2 regions of the Enterobacter sp. RHBSTW-00994 genome follow, and region 1 is predicted to be linked to the other one. Evidence: predicted binding sites of a transcription regulator. Region 1 holds the regulator's gene; the other holds the start of a gene.
What was found. Region 1 encodes PurR, which represses purine synthesis genes. Its sites were predicted from a motif close to CANGCAAACGTTTGCNTG; they were not measured.
Positions count from the first base shown of each region.

Region 2: gltS (sodium/glutamate symporter) is a predicted target of PurR. The motif match lies at 1,984-2,001, and genes of this name have one in related genera.

Region 1 covers NZ_CP056199.1:2,033,074-2,036,393, reverse strand. Annotated here, with positions in the region: gene HV346_RS09790 (MFS transporter) at 1-388, opposite strand, end outside; gene HV346_RS09785 (hypothetical protein) at 387-551, shown strand; gene HV346_RS09780 (YnhF family membrane protein) at 553-642, opposite strand; gene purR (HTH-type transcriptional repressor PurR) at 940-1,965, shown strand; gene punR (DNA-binding transcriptional activator PunR) at 1,984-2,895, opposite strand; gene punC (purine nucleoside transporter PunC) at 3,010-3,320, shown strand, end outside.
Region 2 covers NZ_CP056199.1:86,310-89,629, reverse strand. Annotated here, with positions in the region: gene recG (ATP-dependent DNA helicase RecG) at 1-620, shown strand, start outside; gene gltS (sodium/glutamate symporter) at 624-1,826, opposite strand; gene HV346_RS00410 (uracil-xanthine permease family protein) at 2,053-3,320, shown strand, end outside.

The DNA.
Region 1 (3,320 bases):
CGCTGGCCTGTTTATGTTTAGGCACGACACTGGCAGCAACAACCGAGCCCAGGCCGAAGAATGCACCATGGTTAAGACTCGTCAGAATGCGTGACAGCATCAACGTGGTGTAATCCGGCGAAATGGCTGAAAGCACATTTCCCAGCGTAAAGATAGCCATCAGGAAAATCAGAGCATTACGGCGAGCACGATGCGAAAGCAGCAACGTCATTAACGGTGCGCCAACCATTACACCAATGGCATAAGCACTGATCAGCATGCCTGCCGCAGGTATAGAAACATCTACACCCCGGGCAATAACCGGCAGTAGCCCCATCGGGGAGAACTCAGTAGTGCCAATCCCAAAGGCGCCAATCGCCAGGGCCAGCAGAGGAAAATTGATTTTCATGGGTCAACTCCGGATGCTGCGTCGGTTCTCGACACAGAACAAAGAAGCGGAAAGCATGACATCAATCACAAAAAATGAAAAGTTAGCAAAACAGCAAAAGATATTTAGCGGAAAAGCAACAATTGAGGAAGGTTCGGAGGGAGAGGTTTCTCCCCCCGTTTAAATCAGTGCAGAATGGCAGTAAAACCTGCGGCAACAATCAAACCCAGCACAATAATGGTGGTCGTTAACGAAAACTTAAGATCGGTACTCATCAATTTTTCCCCTTTTAATCCCCACATGAAAAGTGAGCTTGCTCATTTTTACACAGTTTACGTCAAAAATCTTCCAGGATTTAAACTGATAACCACTTTTGCTCTTCCCCTTTTGGTCAAGATCAGACAAAATTCCACGCTAAATTTATTAGCGTACCGGCCATTGACCCCCTCCTGACGTCCTGTGTCGTTTTCCCGGCGTGTCGCGATTCATAATTGCGTGATAAGGGTGAGAGAAGGCAAACGTTTACCTTCAAGTTTTTCAGGAGCTTAGGATATGGTCTGGAGTGACATTTAATGGCAACAATAAAAGACGTGGCAAAACGCGCAAACGTTTCCACTACAACCGTATCACATGTAATTAACAAAACGCGCTTTGTTGCTGAAGAGACACGCAATGCGGTCTGGGCAGCGATTAAAGAGCTACACTATTCGCCGAGTGCCGTTGCACGCAGCCTGAAAGTCAATCACACCAAATCCATTGGTTTGCTGGCGACCAGTAGTGAAGCAGCCTATTTTGCTGAGATTATTGAAGCAGTAGAAAAAAATTGCTTCCAGAAAGGCTATACGCTGATCCTGGGCAATGCATGGAACAGCATTGAAAAACAACGCGCTTACCTGTCCATGATGGCGCAAAAGCGCGTTGATGGTCTGCTGGTTATGTGTTCCGAATACCCTGAGTCCGTGCTCTCCATGCTGGAAGAGTATCGCCATATTCCTATGGTTGTGATGGACTGGGGAGATACCCGGGCTGATTTCACCGACTCAGTGAATGATAACGCCTTCGAAGGTGGTTACATGGCGGGACGCTACCTGGTTGAGCGTGGCCACCGCGATATTGGCGTCATTCCGGGTCCACTGGAGCGCAACACTGGAGCGGGACGTCTGGCTGGATTTATGAAAGCGATGGAAGAAGCGCTGATCACAGTTCCGGAAAACTGGATTGTACAGGGCGATTTTGAGCCTGAATCTGGTTATCACGCCATGCAGCAGATCGTGTCACAGCCGCACCGACCAACCGCTGTATTCTGCGGTGGCGACATTATGGCGATGGGCGCACTGTGTGCAGCCGATGAACTTGGTCTGCGCGTACCACAGGATATTTCGGTGATCGGGTATGACAATGTGCGAAATGCTCGCTTCTTTACACCGGCACTGACCACGATTCATCAGCCAAAAGATTCACTTGGTGAAACAGCGTTCAATATGTTGATGGACAGAATTGTCAGCAAGCGCGAAGAATCGCAAACAATTGAAGTCCACCCTCGGCTTATCGAGCGTCGCTCTGTTGCGGATGGCCCATTCCGTGACTATCGTCGCTAATGCTCTTTTCGGAGCCGGTTAATCCGGCTCCCTCAACCACTCTTTATTCATCGTTTCACTGTCTCCCAGATACTCCAGTAGCCAGGCCAGCGCAGGCGAAATATCATTTTGCTGCCAGGTAAGACAACAAGCTGCATCCGGGAACGGGTTCTCCAGTTCCAGCGAAACCCACTCACCGCTGTCAATTTTTGGACGCGCAAAGTGTACGGGAACCATCGCCACACACAGCCCGGCCGACAAACATGTTGCTGAGGATTCCCAGTCAGGCGCAACAACACGCCTTTGGTTGTCCAGCAACCAGGTAATACGCTTCGGCAGTGAACGGGACGTATCTTCCCGCACCAGTGAAGGCCAGTTACGGAGTGTGTCGTCACTCAGCGGCCCCTTCATTGCAGCCAGGGGGTGGTGACTTGCCACCACACAAGTCCAGCTGAGCATTCCCATATCGCGAAACGCATAGCGCCCCCCGACAGGAATGGCCTGCGTTGCGCCAATAGCCATTTCGACCCTGCCATCCGCCAGAGCATCCCAGACGCCGTTGAATACTTCCTGTGAAACCCGCAACTCAACATCAGAGAAATGGCGATAAAAATCGACAATCATTTGCCGAGTCCGTTCGGGTTTGACGATATTGTCGACGGCAATGGAGAGATGCCCTCGCCAACCGTTCGCTATTTGCTGGCACTGCTCACGGGTGATCTGCATTTTTTTGATAACAGAACGCCCTTCTTTCAAAAACCATACACCTGCAGGTGTTAACTCCACATCGCGATGGCGTCGTTCAAACAGCGGCACTGCCAGCCACTCCTCCAGTTGACGCACCGTATAGCTTATCGCTGATGGAACCCGATGAAGCTCCTGAGCTGCACCGCTGAAACTGCCGTTACGGGCGACAGCATCCACCACTTCCAAAGAATAATCTGACCACATTTTCTGCCTACAAAAAATTTGAATGCACTCGCCAAATATTAGCGTTTCACAAGCAGCTTTGCACTCCCTACACTCAGCGCCAATGTACACCTGCCTCCTCAGGAGAAAAAAACAATGCACCCCAGGAAAGGATTTTTAGTGTGGCTCGGCGGCTTAAGCGTGCTGGGTTTTTTGGCCACCGATATGTATTTACCGGCTTTCGCTGCTATGCAGGAAGATTTACAAACACCTGCCGCGGCCATTAGCGCCAGCCTGAGTTTATTTCTTGCAGGCTTTGCGTTTGCTCAACTGCTTTGGGGACCACTCTCTGACCGATTTGGTCGTAAACCGGTGCTGTTACTGGGGTTAGCCATTTTTGCTTTGGGTTGTCTGGGGATGTTGTGGGTACGTGACGCCACCTGGTTGCTGGTATTGCGTTTCGTTCA
Region 2 (3,320 bases), 1.9 Mb from region 1:
GGGTCTGCACACTGATTGAGGAGTCGGAACTGCTCGAAGCGCAGGCCGCCGAAGCCACATGGGAAGAGCTGAAACTGGCGCTGCCGGAGCTTAAGGTGGGCCTGGTGCATGGCCGTATGAAACCCGCCGAAAAGCAGGCGGTAATGCACTCCTTCAAGCAGGGAGAACTGCATCTGCTGATTGCCACCACGGTTATCGAAGTGGGTGTTGATGTCCCTAACGCCAGCCTGATGATTATCGAAAACCCGGAACGTCTGGGACTTGCGCAACTCCACCAGTTGCGTGGGCGCGTGGGTCGTGGCGCGGTTGCCTCTCACTGTGTGCTGCTCTACAAAGCTCCGCTCTCTAAAACGGCGCAAATGCGTTTGCAAGTCCTGCGCGACAGCAACGATGGCTTCGTGATTGCGCAAAAAGACCTGGAAATCCGGGGGCCTGGCGAATTGCTGGGCACGCGTCAAACGGGGAATGCCGAATTTAAAGTGGCTGATTTACTGCGCGATCAGGCCATGATCCCCGAAGTTCAGCGTCTTGCCCGCCATATTCATGAACGCTACCCCGAGCAGGCGGCAGCGTTAATTGAGCGCTGGATGCCGGAAACTGAACGTTATTCCAACGCCTGACGATTAGCCAAAAATCGGTAGCATCAGATAGAGTTTAATCACCAGCGCATTCACGATGTCAATGAAGAATGCCCCGACCATCGGCACAACCAGAAACGCGGTGTGTGACGGGCCAAAACGCTCGGTGATGGCCTGCATATTGGCGATAGCCGTTGGCGTGGCGCCCAGACCAAACCCACAGTGGCCCGCGGCCAGAACGGCTGCATCGTAGTTTTTCCCCATCATTCGCCAGGTCACAAACATGGCATACAGCGCCATAAAGAGGGTCTGTACCGCCAGAATGGTGACCATCGGCAATGCCAGAGATGCCAGCTCCCACAACTTAAGGCTCATCAGCGCCATCGCCAGGAACAGTGACAGGCAGACGTTACCAAGCACGGACACCGCGCGTTCGAAAACGCGGTAGAACCCGATCAAGGCCAGGCCGTTACTCAGTACCACGCCGACAAAAAGGACACACACGAACGTCGGCAACTCAAAAGGTGTTCCCGCCAGCCATTGTGCAACGACCTTTCCAGCAGTCAGGCAGATAGCAATCATTGCAATGGTTTCAATCAGTACCAGAGAGGTAATGCTGCGCCCGACATCCGGCTTTTCAAATGCCGTGGGAACCAGTTCGTCGTCCGGTCTGCCATTCGGTGTACTGGAATGCTTCACCAGATACCGCGCCACCGGGCCGCCAATCAGGCCGCCCAGTACAAGGCCAAAGGTTGCACAAGCCATCGCCACTTCTGTGGCATTCTCAAATCCATAGCGTTCAGTAAACAGCTTGCTCCACGCCGCACCTGTACCATGTCCACCGGAAAGGGTGATTGAACCGGCCAGCAACCCCATCAGCGGATCCAGACCCAGCAAGGAAGCCATGCCAATGCCGATGGCATTTTGCATCACCAGCAGCCCGACCACGACGATCAGAAATACGCCGAGGACTTTTCCCCCCGCGCGCAAACTCGCCAGATTGGCGTTCAGACCGATAGTGGCAAAGAAAGCCAGCATCAGCGGGTCTTTCAGGGACATGTCAAAATCGATTTCCCAGCCCATGCTTTTTTTCAGGACCAGCAAGGCCAGCGCCACCAGCAAACCACCGGCAACAGGTTCAGGAATGGTGTACTTTTTGAGAAAGGCAATACTGTGCAGAAGCTTGCGCCCGAGCAGCAGCACCAGCGTTGCGGCAACAAGCGTCGACAACGTATCGAGATGAATCATAGGGGCTCCTTTAATTGCGCGTATTCCATACACACGCGGCGTTATCCTGGGCCGATTTGTGCTCTTCATGAGCAATCGACGGCAAAAGTGTAATTATTTTCTCCGCATCGTTATAGAAAAAGTCACGTCAGGGAAAAGGAATTCTGTTCTTTTTTCGCTGGCAATCGTTTGCTTTTACCAACTGGTCAGATAAAATGCCCGCTTTTCCACCGTGGGATTGCCGCCGATGTCCGTTAACACCATAGAGTCTCCTGATGCGCAACCGATTGCGCAGAAGCAGAATAGTGAATTGATCTACCGCCTGGAAGATCGCCCGCCTCTGGCGCAAACGTTGTTCGCCGCCTGTCAGCATTTGCTGGCCATGTTTGTTGCGGTCATTACTCCTGCTCTGTTGATCTGTCAGGCGCTCGGTTTACCGACACAAGATACTCAGCACATCATCAGCATGTCCCTGTTTGCCTCCGGCGTGGCCTCGGTTATTCAAATTAAAGCCTGGGGTCCGGTCGGGTCAGGATTGCTGTCGATTCAGGGAACCAGTTTTAACTTTGTGGCTCCGCTGATTATGGGCGGGACGGCACTGAAAACGGGCGGCGCGGATGTCCCGACCATGATGGCGGCCCTGTTCGGTACACTGATGCTGGCAAGTTGTACCGAGATGGTCATTTCCCGCGTACTGCATCTGGCGCGTCGCGTGATTACTCCGCTGGTCTCCGGTGTGGTGGTGATGATCATCGGTCTGTCGTTGATTCAGGTTGGCCTGACGTCCATCGGCGGTGGCTATGCAGCCATGAGTGACCATACCTTTGGCGCACCGAAAAACCTGCTGCTGGCTGGTGTGGTGCTGGGCATCATTATTCTGCTGAATCGCCAGCGTAACCCGTATCTGCGTGTAGCATCCCTGGTGATTGCGATGGCTGCTGGTTATCTGATGGCCTGGGCGCTGGGTATGCTGCCGGAGAATACCGCCCCAACCAACAGCCCGCTGATTATGGTCCCTACTCCGTTGTATTACGGCTTAGGCATCGACTGGAACCTGCTGTTGCCGCTGATGCTGGTCTTTATGATCACCTCGCTGGAAACTATCGGCGATATCACAGCAACGTCAGATGTCTCTGAGCAGCCTGTTTCTGGCCCGTTGTACATGAAGCGCCTGAAAGGCGGCGTACTGGCGAATGGTCTGAACTCATTTGTTTCCGCGGTGTTCAACACCTTCCCGAACTCCTGCTTCGGCCAGAACAACGGCGTGATCCAGTTGACGGGTGTCGCCAGCCGTTATGTCGGTTTTGTGGTGGCATTGATGCTGATCGTCCTCGGTCTGTTCCCGGCGGTCAGTGGCTTTGTGCAGCACATCCCTGAGCCGGTACTGGGCGGCGCGACGCTGGTCATGTTCGGGACAATCGCGGCCTCTGGTGTACGCATTGTCTCCCGTGAGCCGCTGAACCGTCGCGCAATCATGATTATCGCGCTGTCTCTGGCCGTAGGTCTGGGCGTTTC